DNA from 3 places in the Paenibacillus sp. B-A-8 genome. Region 3 is predicted to be linked to each of the others. Evidence: riboswitches for the same ligand, from Rfam matches in the RefSeq annotation. Region 3 holds a riboswitch; each other region holds the start of a gene.
The links. Region 3 has a riboswitch for cyclic di-AMP ahead of ACN6MV_RS15830 (C40 family peptidase). Riboswitches for the same ligand answer to the same signal wherever they lie in the genome.
Positions count from the first base shown of each region.

Region 1 (5,487 bases), 3.3 Mb from region 3:
TGATCCTGGTGCAGACCTTGTAGCCCTTGCCATAAGTCACGGTATACCAGTGATTCCTATACCTGGAGCTAACGCAGCTTTGTCAGCTTTAATTGCTTCTGGTTTGCCTACGACTACGTTCACTTTTATCGGTTTCTTACCACGTGAACGTAAAGATATCCGTGCGGTATTAAGTCCTCTTCGTTCGGCACAAGGGACCATACTGTTCTATGAGTCTCCACATCGAGTGGTGAAGACGCTGGCTCATCTCCAAGAAGCATTCGGCAATCGACGAATTGTACTGGCTCGTGAATTGACGAAGAGATATGAAGAGTTTTTACGTGGGACGATTGAGGAATGTGCGGATTGGCTTGCTGAACATCCACCGCTTGGCGAGTATGTAATCGTTGTTGAAGGTGAGAGTAAGGAAGATGCCGAATTGGCAGAATCGGCTTGGTGGCGCCAGTTAAGTATTGAGGAGCATGTTGCACATTACGAAGCGGCAGATTTACCACGTAAAGAAGCTATGAAAAAAGCAGCTTCTGATCGTGGTGTTGCAAAGCGGGATATTTATAACGCGCTTCTTGATAAAGCTGAGCAGTAAGTGTTATAGACCGGTTCTTATGCTGAGAGGCTAAGAATACAAAGTTTAATTGTGCTTAAGAGATTTACATGTAGGTTAATGTACTTTGTACAAAGAGGGGAATAAGTCCTTTTAGACACCCTTTTGAGGCGGGAAACTGAAGTAAAAGCAGAAAAAAAATACCTCCCGCGGTCACGGGAGGTCAAGGAGATATGAAAAGGTTAGAATTAACAATTTGATTAGTTCTATTATATACTATTTATTTTAGTTTGTCACAGGGGTAGGAATAGTAGAAATGCATTCATGACAAACTATTTTTCCTTTAAAGTAAGTTACGTTCTCAGCGTTGCCACAGAAAATGCAGGCAGGCTCATATTTCTTAAGCATAATGCGCTCACCATCAACGTAAATTTCAAGTGCGTCTTTTTCACCAATACCAAGAGTACGGCGCAATTCAATGGGAATAACTACCCGACCAAGTTCGTCTACTTTTCTTACAATTCCTGTTGATTTCATCATAACAATCGTTACTCCTCTCAATGTCCCAAAAACGCCATTATTCGACATTGTTCACTGTTTTATGATATTCATAATACCAACGATTCCCAAAACAGTCAACCTTTTTTCATATGCTAATTAAGAACTTTTTCACAAAAACTTTGAATTGCCTATCATAATCACGAATTCTAAAAAAAGTGTAAAAATAAACTTTGTCGATTTACCAAGACTAAAATCGTCATCATTCGACAAAGTACGACATAATTACTTATTATATACTTAAATTGGTTAAAATCATATTAAATTTAAAAAAGGAGTTGATCTCATGAAGCAGCCGCTTACAGAAGAAAAGGTTTTCAAAGATCCGGTTCACAACTATATCCACGTGCAGGATACTATTATTTGGCGACTAATAAATACAAAGGAGTTTCAGCGTCTACGCCGAATCCGCCAGCTGGGTACCTCGTATCTGACTTTTCATGGTGCAGAGCATAGTCGGTTTTCTCATTCCCTTGGGGTATACGAAATTACACGTAGAATCATTTCGCAATTTGAACGAAGCGGGTATAAGGATTGGATTCCTGAAGAAAGTCTGCTAACCTTGTGTGCGGCTTTGCTTCATGATCTGGGGCATGGTCCATTTTCTCATTCTATAGAAGAAGCTTTTGAAATGAACCATGAGGATTGGACTTGTCGTATTATTCTGGAGGACACAGAAATAACTGAAATCTTGCGTGATGTGGAGGAGGATTTTCCTCGTAAAGTAGCTTCAGTGATCTCCAAAACTTATGAGCATGAAATCGTTGTTAATCTGGTTTCCAGTCCGCTAGATGCTGATCGCATGGATTATTTGTTGCGTGATGCGTACTATACAGGTGTAAACTATGGAACGATCGATATTGATCGGATTTTGAGAATGCTGCGTCCTTATAATGGTCGGGTTGTGGTAAAAGAATCGGGAATGCATGCGATTGAGGATTATTTAATGTCGCGTTATCAAATGTACTGGCAAGTATATTTTCATCCGGTGACACGCAGCTCTGAGATTATTTTGCGACAAATTTTCCGTAGAGCTAAGGAGCTTTTCCAAGAGGGGTACCATTTTAGTTTTATGATTAATCCGCTGGAGGATTTGTTCCGTGGAGAGGTGACAGTGAAGCAATATTTAATGTTAGATGAGGCGCTGGTACAGACGGCTTTTATGCAGTGGACGCTTGAAAAAGATGAGCTATTAAGCGACTTGTGTACCCGTTTTATTCATCGTAAACTGTATAAATATGTTGAGATGGAGAATCTTGATACAGATATGATTACTGAAATTCGCAGCAGTTTTGCGGCAGCGGGACTTCACCCGGAATATGACTTGGAGATTGATTTTCCGACAGATTTACCCTATGATGTGTTCCGTCCGGGAGAAGCCTTTGACAATAAGCAAATCTTGCTGCTTGATCGACATGATCAGCTGAGGGAAATTTCAGAGGTGTCGGATATTGTACGCTCTATTAGCGGCATTCATCGTGGCAGGTATCATTTGTATTTTCCTCAAGATAAGTTGAGACAAGCGCTTACACGATTGCCATCTTCAATAGCAGTGATTTTTGCAAAATAATACAAGAAAATATGGGATTTTTGACAAGAAGAAACGATGTTTTCGTCTTTTGAAATCAATAACTGCTTCTCGTAGAAATAGACGATACAATAGATGGCGTGAAATTCACACTGTCTTATGTTAAAAAACAACAAGGAGTGACGGCAAAAATGTTTCTGTTTGACACACATACGCATCTGGATGCACCTCAATTCGACGAGGATCGCGAAGAAGTTATCGCTCGTGCTGTAGAGGCTGGCGTTAGTAAGATGATTAATATCGGATTTAATCGGGAGACGATTCCCTCTACGATGAAGCTGGCAGAATCTTATGATTATATTTATGCTGCAGTGGGCTGGCATCCACAGGATGCGATAGATATGAAAGAAGGAGATCTCGATTGGATCGCTTCTCTGTGCAGTCATAAAAAAGTGGTGGCTATTGGGGAAATTGGACTGGATTATTACTGGGATACCTCTCCCAAGGATGTGCAACATGAGGTTTTTCGCAAGCAAATCGGACTAGCCCGTGAACTAAAGATGCCGATTTGTATTCATGACCGTGATGCCCATGAAGATGTTGTACGGATTTTGCGGGAAGAAAAGGCAAATGAGGTTGGAGGCGTAATGCACTCATTCTCAGGAAGCTGGGAAACAGCAAAAATGTGCTTGAATCTTGGTTTTCATTTATCGTTTGGAGGACCCATTACGTTCAAAAATGCACGAGTGCCAAAAGAAGTGCTTGCGCAGACCCCGTTAGACCGATTATTGATCGAAACGGATGCTCCATATTTGACTCCTCATCCCTTCCGCGGGAAGCGAAATGAGAGTGCTCATGTGAAGTTGGTAGCAGAGGCGGCAGCTGAAATTAAAGGGCTAACATGGGAAGAATTGGCTAAAATAACGTATGCGAACGCACTGGAACGATTTGGGATTGAGTGAAAACGGGAGTAAAACAGGCGAAAAATAGAGAATGGCCGATATATTAAACTTTTTTAATATAAAAACGGCTGAATATTACAATATTTTAACCAAATTTTTGCTTAAACGTGGTTGAATCGTCCTTTACAACATGCATCAAAACAGGATATCATCTTTTCAGTGATGTGAGCTGTGTTATAGTGACAGCCACTGATTCATGGATCGTCTCGCTGAGTCTCCGTATGGAGAACGGGGGAACCAATATTGACCTGTCGCATGCCTGTATTTTGAATACGGCTTCGACGTGCCACAGGACAGTATTTGATTTCTTCACGTGGTCTTTGGGGTGAATTTAAGGGCAACCGCCATGAGCGGGTGACCTGAAATAGGGCGTCTCTCTTTCGTCCGAACCCGACAGCTAACCCCGTAAGCGCAAGTAAGAGAGGCAACCTCGTGCACAAGCATTCTCTATTCTGAATTTGGAGAAGCCACGAAAGAGTCCTCAATTGAACTCTTTTTAGGCTTTTTTATTTTTGAATAAATAGAATGTTGCCCACATACTGTTATATAACAGGGGTGGGAGTAGCTGTGCCGAGCAGGCGATCCATGAGCAGGAGACGCTAAGTTATTAAGTGCGTGTCCTGTGACAATCTCAAATAGTTTCGTCAAAGGAATTCAGTCCTCATGATATACAATTGACGACGGGGCTATGTAAGGAGGATGGAGAGAATGGGCGTATTCCAACCAGAAGTATCCCATGATTCGCAGTCATCCAGCAGGTCTTTCGCACTACGGTGGGAGCAAGTAAATACTCGCGTACTTTTACTTGCAGGCGTGATTTCAGTCGCTATCGCGCTACTTATTCTGCTGTACGTACACGGTCAAAGTAACAAACAATTATTTTTAGTAATAGACGGGCAGACACAGACGCTTGAAACGCGAGAAGCGCTTCTTGGTGATGTGCTGGAGAAAGAGCAAATTTCGCTGCAGCCGCATGATGAACTATCTTTAGGACTGAGTGATGAAATAAAAGACGGTGACCGTGTCGTTATCAATCGTGCGCAGAAAATTAGCCTTACTGCGGACGGAGCAACAAAAACGTTATATACAACCGAGGATACAATCGGTAAAGCAATTGACAAAATGGGCATCACCCTAGAAGGTCATGATAAGATTTTCCCTTCGTTAGACACCGCCATTTCTGCCAACATGGAGATTAAGATTGTTCGCATCAACAAACAGACTGTACAGCGGACAACTAACTTACCCTTCAGAGTCATCAAGACAGCAGACCCCTCCCTTACTGTGGGAACAGTTAGAGTGGCACAGGCAGGCAAACCAGGCGTCATGATTCAGCATATTGAAAAGATCTACCAAGACGGAGAACTGGCCTCTATGCGCATGATTGGTAAGGAAGTACAAACGGTAACGAAAGATAAAGTTATTGCCGTTGGTACCAAACCACTTCCTAAGCCGGCTGTAGCTAAGACTACAACAACTTCCAATTCAAACACTACTTCCAAAACGGCTAAGGTTAGCGCCAAGACTAATAACGTCACAAGCAAGGCTGGCGTAGACTTTGAGTACAAGAAGATGATTAAGAACGTCTCCATGACAGCTTATTCATCAGAAGAGCCAGGTATAGGTACCAAAACTGCCTCCGGAACACGCGTAACGGAAGGTCGTACAATTGCAGTAGACCCGAATGTAATCCCTATTGGCTGGTGGGTATATATTGAGGGGCTTGGATTCCGCCGAGCTGAAGATACTGGCGGTGCCATTAAAGGCAATAAAGTAGACGTCTATTACGATTCACTGAGCCATGTGCGTAATTTCGGTCGTAAATCACGTACCGTTTATGTGATTGGACCTGTGAAGCCGGAGTTAAATTAGTTCGGAAGCTTTTGCAAATTATTCTT
Region 1 is NZ_CP183882.1:38,291-43,777, forward strand. It holds gene rsmI (16S rRNA (cytidine(1402)-2'-O)-methyltransferase) at 1-583, shown strand, start outside; gene ACN6MV_RS00175 (AbrB/MazE/SpoVT family DNA-binding domain-containing protein) at 827-1,081, opposite strand; gene ACN6MV_RS00180 (HD domain-containing protein) at 1,386-2,669, shown strand; gene ACN6MV_RS00185 (TatD family hydrolase) at 2,819-3,589, shown strand; cyclic di-AMP (ydaO/yuaA leader) riboswitch at 3,787-4,016, shown strand; gene ACN6MV_RS00190 (ubiquitin-like domain-containing protein) at 4,298-5,461, shown strand.
Region 1: another riboswitch for cyclic di-AMP. It lies ahead of ACN6MV_RS00190 (ubiquitin-like domain-containing protein); the one in region 3 lies ahead of ACN6MV_RS15830 (C40 family peptidase).

Region 2 (5,487 bases), 180 kb from region 3:
TAGCCTTGTGTCTTTTTTTACAGTGTATTTACAGTATTGTTTGCCAAAAAGAGATTAAAAATTATATAATTTTAAATGTATATGATAAAAACTACATTAGTCCACAGAGGACAGAAAGGAATTCTCCTTGAGTAAACCTAATAAAAGTACAAGCGTTCCCCAGCTAAGCAAACAAGAGAAACGGCGGGTAGAACAGGAGCAACAAAAGCAGAAGACGAGAATTTTAATTATTGGTTCAATTGCTTTAGTAGTCATCATTTTTGTTGGATTGTTTATGTTAGCTTCGAAAGATGCCGCAAAAAATGCCACTACGGGAGAACCAGTGGAATTCAATTACAGTGAGCTACCTAGAGTCGGTAAAGAGGATGCACCTGTTAAAATTGTTGAATTTGGTGATTTAAAATGTCCAGCGTGTTCCCAATTTGCAACTTCAGTTAAACCGAAGATTGTTCAAGATTTTGTCAACGAGGGAAAAGCAGCGCTCTACTTTGTAAATATGGCTTTCGTTGGTCCAGACTCTGAGACTGCCTCACTTGCTGCATTATCTGTATATCATCAGAATAAAGATGAATTCTGGAAGTTCTACGATGCTGTATACGCACAGCAAGGTGATGAGAGCGAAGAATGGGCAACTGAAGATTTCTTAGTAAGCCTTGCGGAGAAAGAGAAGTTAGCTATCGATTACGAACTGCTGCGTAAAGATATCAAGGATCGTACGTTTGCAGATGACCTAAATAAGGGCATGCAGCTAGCTACTGAAGCAGGGGTAACTACAACGCCATCCCTTTACATCAATGGAGTAAAGACTGCGGATCCATTTAACATTGAAGCGATTTCAACTGAAATTAATGACGCCGCAAAAGCTGTGGAGGCAAAGTGACAAAGTTCCTATCTTTTTGCAAGCGTAACTGCCTGTATCTGGCCTGGTTCGTCTCTTTAGTTGCTGTTGCCGGTAGCTTGTATTTGAGCGAAGTATTGAAATATGAACCTTGTAAGCTTTGCTGGTTCCAGCGAATTTTCATGTATCCTCAGTTATTCCTCTTGGGAATTGCAACGTTTCGAGGGGATAAACGGATAATCCCTTATGTACTTCCACTAAGCTTGATTGGTGGCAGTATCTCGATCTATCACTATGCGGAACAGAAAATTCCTGCGTTAAGTAAAGTTCTTCCTTGTACAATTGGTGTTCCTTGTAATAAGGATTACTTGAACTTTTTTGGATTCATTACGATACCATTCCTTGCGTTAATCGCTTTTGCTTTAATTAGTATTTTACTTTGGTACGGACGTAAGGAAGAAGAAGTGATGGAGTTAGATACAGAGGAAAGTTTAGGATTTTGATTTTCTAACTTTAAGTGATCCGAAAAAATGTGAAAAGTGATTAAAAACACGATCCAGAGGGATAATTGAAGAGAATGAAAGAGAGCATCCAATAAGACGCTGTATTTGCGCTTACTGGATGTTTTTTCATTCTTTTTTCATTTTTTTCAACGCTTTACTGTAACCACTTTGTAGACTAATATTAGACCTTGTGAGAAGTTGAATATGCGCTGAGTTTTCTTAGGAAAAACGGGGGAACCAAACTTGGCATTCGTGCCAATGGGGTGAATCGGAATGGGTCAATTGGACTTAAACCGTAGGGCTATACCACAGCCCGAATCCGCCAGCTAACCTCGTAAGCAAAGGTGGGATAATGACCATGCATAGCATGCGGATCATTTCCGTATGCTATTTTTAGTGTCTGCATTTATGAAATCCACCAATGAAAACAGCGCGCGGAATTTCCGTTTCAGCTCCCAAAGAAAGGAACTGTATCCACCATGGTAAGCAAGGTAAAACGACTATTGATCGGGCGTCCGATGAAGTCGAACGAACTCGATCATGAAAAGTTATCCAAGGTTAAAGCACTGGCTGTCCTGTCTTCTGATGCGCTCTCGTCTGTAGCCTACGGAACGGAACAAATTCTGATTGTACTAGTGGCTGCAGGGTTTACTGCCATCTGGTATTCCCTGCCAATTGCATTAGCCGTATTGGGCCTGCTGGCCATCCTGATTTTATCCTATCGGCAGACGATCTACGCTTATCCTCAGGGAGGCGGAGCTTACATCGTTGCCAAGAGTAATCTTGGTGTTCCGACAGGGCTTTTAGCAGGAGGGTCTTTGTTAGTGGATTACATTCTGACCGTTGCTGTTAGTGCGTCGGCAGGGACGGATGCGATCACATCGGCTTTTCCAAGTCTTCATAATCACACCGTTCTTATTGCAGTATCCGTTATTATTCTTCTTACTTTAATTAATCTTCGCGGAGTTACAGAATCAGCTTCATTCATCGCAATCCCAGTGTATTTGTTCGTGGTGTCGATTGTAGTGTTGATTATCTCCGGTATTATTAAATATGCAGCAGGTGGCGTGCATGCGAATGTCCCTGAAATTGGCGCTGCTGTTTCTAATGTTAGTTTGTTTCTACTATTAAAAGCCTTCAGTTCTGGCTGTTCGGCTCTTACGGGTGTAGAGGCTGTATCTAATGCTATTCCAAACTTTAAAGCACCTGCAGAAAAGAATGCAGCCAAGACCTTAATGGTCATGGGAGTTATACTTGGATTTATGTTCACAGGCATCACACTCCTGGCGTATTGGTACGGCATAGTGCCTGACGAAAAGGCCACAGTTGTTTCTCAGATCGCTGAATCGACCTTTGGTCGCGGAACTTTATATTTTTTCATTCAAGGTATCACAGCAGTAATTTTGTTCTTGGCGGCAAATACGGCATACTCAGCGTTCCCGCTGCTTGCATTTATGTTTGCAAAAGATAAATATATGCCGCATGCTTTTATGGTTCGTGGTGACCGTCTAGGCTTCTCCAATGGTATTATTTTTCTAGGTGTTCTGTCAGCACTGCTTGTAGCTGCATTCCACGGAAATACAGAAAGCCTGATTCCTCTTTATGCGGTTGGTGTCTTCATTCCATTCACATTGTCACAGCTAGGAATGATGGTTCATTGGTTTAAAACCAAACCAGCGGGATGGAAAAAAAGATTTGTTGTAAATACCATTGGTATGCTGACTACATTGACGATTACGCTTATTTTTATCATCACTAAATTTTCAAGCGTATGGATGGCTTTCATTTTCTTACCTGCTGTAATGTTCGTGTTCCACCGGATTCACAAGCACTATTTGAACACTGCAGATCAGCTTCGTATATGCCCGAGTACAGATAAACCTTTGATTAAAGGCAGCACGGTTGTTGTCCCTGTTGCCGGTGTAACACGTGCTGTACTGCATTCCATTAGCTATGCCAAGTCTTTAACGGATAATGTTGTAGCAGTATATGTTGGATTTGATGAAGAGGACATCCAAAAGATGGAGCAACGGTGGGAGGAGTGGAACCCAGGTGTACGCCTGATTGTACTTCGTTCCAGATATCGCAGTATTATTCGTCCGTTACTGAAATTTATTGATACAGTGGAGTGGAAGACCGCAGCAACGGATCATATCACGATCCTGATCCCACAATTTATCACTAAGCATTGGTGGCAAGCTGTACTTCATAATCAGACCAGCTTTTTAATCCGTTCTTACCTAATGAATTCAAAAGATGTTGTGGTAGCGACTGTCCCTTATCATTTGAATAAATAGTGAACCCTTAAGGAGAGGCTATATCCGGAACGTTCGGAATATAGCCTTTTTTGTATTTTAAAGAAGGAAATTGTTACAAATCCACAAAATTTAAAATTTATATGTTGACATAGAGAATGAGAATCAATATCATTTAAAAGTGAGACAGAGACAGTCAACATCTTTGAGAAAACATAGCTTGTACACACTAGGAGGGTATTAAATGTTTTGGTTTAACAGAAAAAGATTTGGAAGCATGAAATTAACGATGGTCGGATTAATGGTGATGGTGCTATTTTTATCCGCTTGCGGTAATAATAATTCCGGTAACGCATCAAACGCAGGATCAGAGTCTACGGCAGCACCTACTGCTGAAGCTACAGAAGCTCCTGCAGCGCCTAAGACGTTAACGGATGCAATGGGGCATGAAGTAACGATTCCGGCTAATCCAACGCGTGTACTGGGTTCTTATTTGGAGGATGCTCTGGTAACTCTGGGCGTGACTCCAGTAGCACAATGGTCCGTACCGAATGGTGTTCAGGATTATCTGGCCGCTGAATTGAAAGATGTGCCTACCATTAGCTACGATCTTCCGCTCGAGGCAGTAACCAGCTTTGCTCCGGATCTTATTCTCATCCCATCGGAGTCTTCTGTACAGAACGGTATCTACGACCAACTGAATAAGATTGCACCGACCTATGTGATTGGGGATGAACTAAATCAAGATTGGCGTAAATCGCTGCTCAAGATTGGTGAAATTCTGAACAAGACCCCTGAAGCAGAGAAAGCCATTAAAGAGTATGAAGACAAAGCGGCTGCTGCGAAAGAAGAGCTTGAAGGAGCTATTGGTCAAGAGTCCGTGGCGATTTTATGGTTGGTACAAAAGAACTTCTATATTGTAGATGAAACACGCAGTAGTGGTGCTGTGTTATACACAGACCTTGGTGTAACGCTGCCTAACTTAGTAACAGAAATTCCTGTTGGTACAAGAGCTACTTGGAATCCAATCTCGCTAGAGAAGCTTTCTGAGCTGACGGCAGATCATATTATTCTTGTAAACAGTGATAAGACTGAGGGTTCGGAGATCCTGGACAGTGCAATTTGGAAAGGTATCCCGGCTGTAAAAGCTGGTAATGTGCATGAAATGAGCTCAACAAGCAGCTGGTTATACAGTGGTGCGAACGCTGGCGGCAAAATTATTGATGATGTGTTAGAAAGTCTTGTGAAATAAAAAGTCGTAATTCACCATGAATGAGACTGATCTTTTGGTGGGGAAGGGCGTGCAGATCAAGTATCTTAGGATACTAAGATCTGCACCATTTTTTTATAAACCATTCCCATATTACGGAAAAACTACTCCTACAATTGTACAACCTAATTTTTTTTGCGATAATGAGAATGATTGTTGTTATCATATAGACTAATGTAACTATCGATTAAGGAGACGACTCATGGTTTCACCCTCAGATTTCGCAAATCGCAATAAAAATGATACAAAAAAAGCTCTACATACCCGACCGGCAGCTGCAATGGGTATTCTAGTGATTGGACTTGCTGCTATTGCCTTTGGACTGGCACTTTCGGTCTCGGTGGGTGCGGCAAATATCAAGCTAGCTACGGTATGGGAAGCAATATTTCATTTCAATCCAGATTTACAGCAACATCAGGTGATAAGAGAACTGCGATTTCCACGCGCGATAGCAGGTGCTATGGTCGGTGCTTGCTTCACAGTAGCAGGGGCAATCATGCAAGGCATGACAAGAAACCCGCTGGCGGATTCAGGTCTGTTAGGCTTGAATGCGGGAGCAGGTGTAGCGCTGGCCATAGTTTTTGCTTTTGCACCTTCGCTCTCCTTCACTTCACTTATGTT
Region 2 is NZ_CP183882.1:3,775,577-3,781,063, reverse strand. It holds gene ACN6MV_RS16870 (DsbA family protein) at 128-880, shown strand; gene ACN6MV_RS16865 (disulfide oxidoreductase) at 877-1,341, shown strand; cyclic di-AMP (ydaO/yuaA leader) riboswitch at 1,539-1,697, shown strand; gene ACN6MV_RS16860 (APC family permease) at 1,821-3,638, shown strand; gene ACN6MV_RS16855 (iron-hydroxamate ABC transporter substrate-binding protein) at 3,841-4,848, shown strand; gene ACN6MV_RS16850 (FecCD family ABC transporter permease) at 5,069-5,487, shown strand, end outside.
Region 2: another riboswitch for cyclic di-AMP. It lies ahead of ACN6MV_RS16860 (APC family permease); the one in region 3 lies ahead of ACN6MV_RS15830 (C40 family peptidase).

Region 3 (5,487 bases):
AAAAGTAGGGGTAATCCCCCTACTTTCCCGATTTTACAGCCACCTAAACATGAAAAGAAACCCAAGATATTAAAATAACCTGGGTTTCTCGACACTCTGAGCTTCTTTTAAGAAGCTTTTTCTTTTCCTAAAAATTAACTTACATTTTTTCTACACAAAATTTATATATAATAAGGGAAATTGGAACGGAGCAGGTGAACATATTGTCTATACATCAAGTTTTAATTGCAGATAGTGAATGGAATATGAGAAAATCGCTTCGGTTTTATCTGGAGAAACAAGGGTTTTATGTAAAAGAAGCGACTACAGGAACAGAAGCACTGGAAATGTTAAAGAAGTACTCATTTGATATTATATTATTGGATATTATTTTGCCTGATATGGACGGATGGCAAGTCTGTAAGGTAGTCAAGGAAACCGTTTTTGTACCTATGCTGATATTAACGGAACAGGGAGATACTAAGGACAAGATTCGCGGGCTTAGGATTGGAGCTGACGATTACCTAACCAAGAATATTGAACCTGAAGAGTTATTAGCCCGCATATACTCCATTCTCCGGAGGGTAGCAATTACAAAATCCATGTTTGAAAAAGAAAGATCCCTTGAATTCCCTGGGTTAATAATATATCCAAAAAAGAGGGAGATTTATATTGATGGGATCTTGGAGGGGTTTTCTCAAAAGGATTTTGATTTGATTGTTACTCTTGCTCAAAGAAGAGAAAAAACTTTTACCAGAGAGGAATTGGTGGATAGTGTATGGGGATATGATTTCGAAGGAGAAAATCGTGTAGTTGATACCCATATAAAGAAAATTCGCCAAAAATTCCAAAACGCTGGGCTTAAATATAGTCCAATTCAGACGGTTCGGAGTATAGGGTATAGATTTTTTAAACAGGATTGAACAATTTATATAATTCAATATTACCTATAAGGACACCATGAGATTTTAGTGCTTGGTTATATGTTGATTGTTGTAGCTTTGACGTTAACTGGTAATCAGAATTAAATCATTTTAAGATGGTGAGCTGATGTTTTCTATTTATTCAAAACAAGTTGCAGAATTGTTAAGTGCGCTGGGGATATGGTCATTTCTGATAAGCATTGGAATTAGTATTTTTATAAGTATCATCGGAGTAATTCCTTCAGTTTTTATGACCACCGTAAATGTTTTGATTTTCGGATTCTACCCTGGTTTTTTGCTCTCGTGGATTGGTGAGGTCTTAGGTGCAGGGGTATCCTACAATTTATATCGATTAGGTGTTCAAAGAGTGAACAAGCTTAGAAGGGTAAATTATCTGTGGTTAAATAATCTTAACAATATGACTCCACTAAGGCAGTTTTTCATCTTGTTGTTGGCTAGGCTCATACCCTACGTACCATCCTCCATTGTAACATTGGTAGCCACCACATCCAGTATGACTTTCTTGAACTATATGTTGGCAACTGCTGTAGGCAAGCTTCCCTCCATTTGGTTAGAAACCTTACTTGCTTATGGATATGTAAAAGTAGAAAATAAATCAATGAAAATAATAATTACAATAATGTCACTACTTTCTCTATATATTATTATCCATACAAGTAAGATGAAAAATGGTAAGTTGAATGAAATTCACGAAAATGATCACTAATCCTAGAAATTTATGCATTGTACTATAAAATTGTGTGGTATTTGTGTTGTTTGAAAATAAAAATAGAAAATTTTATATCGGATTGACACAGTGAATATAAATACAATACTATAGCAATAGTTACAAAAAATTAATTAATTATTGCCGAATTTCGTATTGAAAACGGGGGAACCATTCTTGGGTGAATTATTCTTGAAAGCAAAGGAATATAGGGAACCTTTAACCGAACCCTCAGCTAACTCCGTAGGCATTGAAGGGAGAACCTGATTCTGAAAAAGTTTATTTTATCCGTAGTGGGGGCTGCAGTATTGTTCACTTCTGTTCCTGCAAGCACCTACGCAAGTGAAGTAAGTATTGAAAATGAAGTGAAAGAGGTATTGGGGACTCCTTATTTATGGGGGGGGACTACGGCGGCGGGTTTTGATTGTACGGGTTTCATATTGTATATATTAGATAAATTTAATGCAGGTGATTTACCGCGCACATCACAATCTCAAGCTAAAGTAGGCACACCCGTGTCTAAAGATGATCTTCGCGTAGGAGATCTGGTCTTTTTTAACACTTTTGGTACAGGAATTTCCCATGCAGGCATTTATGTAGGTGATGATCAGTTTGCTCATTCCTCAAGCAGTAAAGGCGTAAGAATTAGTAGACTCTCAGAGTCATATTATCGTGATCGTTATGTCACTGCTCGCCGTGTAGTGAGCGAAACTAGCTACCTCAAAATGATTAGTGAATGATGAGTTTGTAAGGTCAGCATCTGTTTTTTTACCTTTTTAATTTCTGGGTTTGTATGCATCCTCTTTAAGAAAAAGACTTCTCACAGGTTGTATTTTATTGTGAGAGGTCTTTTTGCGTCGAGGCTTAGTGTTTAGTGGAAGGTGTGAAAAAACGGTAATAATACAATTGACATACCCCCGAGGGGTACCCTTAGAAGATCGATTTTTCGGAAATGCCAACATTTTTTCTGAAGGTGAGAAAAGGTCTCTCGTTTCTTTCCATCCGGATCTATATAAATACTGGGAAACTACGACAGAAATCACGAAACCTATTTACGCGGGGCACAAAGGTTTAAAAGACGTAACCCGTATGCAGTTAATAGATCTTAACCTTTGGTTGCCTGGTGATATATTAATGAAAGCCGATAAGATGAGTATGGCTCACTCTTTAGAGGTTCGTGTTCCTTTCCTTGATAAAGAAGTGTTTGAGATTGCCCAGAAAATTCCTGCTTCATTATTGCTCGCAATAGGAACCACTAAATACATCTTACGTAAAGCCCTGGAGGGAATCGTACCTCATTCTGTGTTAGGTCGTCCAAAATTAGGCTTTCCTGTGCCTTTGAAAAAATGGTTATTAACCCCAATGGGTGATACCATCCTTCAACAAATTACAGAGAGTGGGGTGGACCAATGGATTCAACTAAATGTTGTTAAAGAGATGTTAAAACAACATCGAATGGGAACGGCCGATTATTCCCGCAAGATTTGGACGATTTATATATTTTCGTTGTGGCATTCCATGTATATTAAACAGTCTATATTCAGGCAAGCTCTAGTCAACTCATAACTCGATAATAGTAGTCAATTGTAGTCGCCTAATTTTGAGATAGCGTAAGCTACCGAGAGGAAAAATATTCAGATATGTGATCCTATCCATCTTAAATCGGGGACTAAATCAACAGTTGGTTGCGAATTATGGAATGACTGGAGAGGAAAAGGAAGGAACATGGTTGTTATTACCCGGATTGCTTTTTTCAATCACTTAAGCAAGGAACAATAACTTCATGAAATATGCAAACTTTCAACATCATATCCACATACAACTCTTCTACAATAAAAATATTAAAAGAAAGCAATTTACAGAGGAGGTACACAGATGGATTGGTCTTTGCTATTGCTGTTGATTTGTCCACTGATGATGGTATTGATGATGTTTGGGATGAGAGGAATGCATGGTAAAGACTCTCATTCAAACCAGTCACAATCCAACTGGACACTTCACGAAGACTATAATGAGTTAAAAGTAGAGAACGAACGAATGAAAAAGCAACTTCTAAGCTTGTCTAAATAACTCATATTAGAGAAAAGCATATAAAACTCCATTGAAATCGCCCATGGATAAATGGAAGACCTTATTAACCATTTTGACGGGGCGATTTCTTTGTACAAGCTATAAATCACGAACTCAGTCTGGCTAGATTTTGTATATAAATACACTTTTAGGATAATATAACTTAGGATGAACAAACATTAAAATTATGAAGGAGTAATAAAAATGACGACAATTTCACATTCTTCGGTTCAACATTTTCAAAGTTGTATTGATAGTTGTAACGACTGTATGCAAGCATGTGAAGAATGTTTAACCTCTTGTCTTAAAGAGACAGACGTGCAAGCAAGAATTCACTGTATCCACACTTTGCGTGATTGTGCGGATATCTGTGCAACAGCTGCCCAATGGATGGCTCGTGGAAGTATATACGCAAAAGAATTTTGCCAAGTCTGTGCAAAGATCTGTGACGATTGTGCTGCAGAATGTTCGAAATTTCAAGACGCACATTGTCAGAAATGTGTTGAGTATTGTCGTAAATGTGCAGATGAATGCCGTAAAATGGCTTCGTAAAGTTGAGGTTAGGTGATTGAGGGGAGCAATGAACGGAATTTTAGATAGTTGCACCCATGAGAAATAAAGAAACGACGAAAGCTAGTAAGAGCTTTCGTCGTTTTGCAATAGTTTATTATTTTTTAGTAACATTGACAGACTAATTCGCCCTTCGTCTAGTGTTGTCATCTAATTAGGATAGGCAATGTTAATTTGTGTTTAATTAGTAAGTCCATATGCTCCCTTATTTATCGATGTGTAACGGTGGGAATATGTTGATGTGTCATGGAGAATAATGGGATTAGATCTTGTCTAAGCCATCATACCAGCCGTATAACCATCCATAATGTTCGTTCGTTAATATTGTAATAATCTGAGGAGTTAAGATGGACAACAACCTAAATAATTCATTTCTGTCCCTATTCAAACCGGAAACAGCAAGCGGAAAAGCTGGAAAATGCTTCAGTCATACAGTCCGTGGTATATCTCTATGGCCTGCCGTGAAGCTCAAATGTGGCATCATCGATGGAGAGGCTGCCACTTTGCCATGGGATCGATGAAGAAGGAGTGCTCTAGAGGGATTTGAATGGGGAGGCCAGGAGGACCAAAAAAAAGGCCGGTAATGGGTTCAAAAAGACTTCTGTGACCATGATGCTCTTTGGGTGGAGGTTCCCCCCCATCAAAGGAAAATCACCCACCCAGCGACATACATATACTGACTTCCACTAACTTCTGTGTGAAGAAGGAAAAAATACTCAGTCCGCTAATCCGGTCTGCTTGTAAAACAGAAAGAGCTTTACTTTCCAAGCTCCATTGATAACTCTGCTTTGTTTGTTCAACCATAGCACCACGCAGAAAAAATAGTTAGGGTCAACACTGACAGAATAATAGCGATTAAGATGCTACATAATAAAGCAGCGCCTCCCCACTGCAAAAATGTTTCTAGCCCTTCGATAAACCTATAACCAAACCATAAAACATACTTACACTCCTCTAAACGGTTTATCTATTGATTTATTTGTGATGCTCTGAATGCTCCTCTTGTTGATTGTTTTGTTGTACGGGCTTATCCAGAAAATCCGAAATGGATTGAGGTACCGCTGTAATAACCAGGATGATGGATATGATCGATGAAATGAAATATACCCATGCCGCAGGACGATCTTTTTTCCACCTTCGTTTCGCTACAACGATAAACCATATGGACAAGAGAAGAGAGATGACTAAAAAAATGAGTTTAAGAGATGGAGCCATGGA
Region 3 is NZ_CP183882.1:3,594,697-3,600,183, forward strand. It holds one part of gene ACN6MV_RS15815 (IS1182 family transposase) at 1-8, shown strand, start outside; gene ACN6MV_RS15820 (response regulator transcription factor) at 204-902, shown strand; gene ACN6MV_RS15825 (TVP38/TMEM64 family protein) at 1,030-1,629, shown strand; cyclic di-AMP (ydaO/yuaA leader) riboswitch at 1,762-1,894, shown strand; gene ACN6MV_RS15830 (C40 family peptidase) at 1,899-2,369, shown strand; gene ACN6MV_RS15835 (asparagine synthase-related protein) at 2,719-3,195, shown strand; gene ACN6MV_RS15840 (DUF2933 domain-containing protein) at 3,505-3,699, shown strand; gene ACN6MV_RS15845 (four-helix bundle copper-binding protein) at 3,904-4,251, shown strand; gene ACN6MV_RS15850 (hypothetical protein) at 4,617-4,790, shown strand; gene ACN6MV_RS15855 (hypothetical protein) at 5,245-5,487, opposite strand, start outside.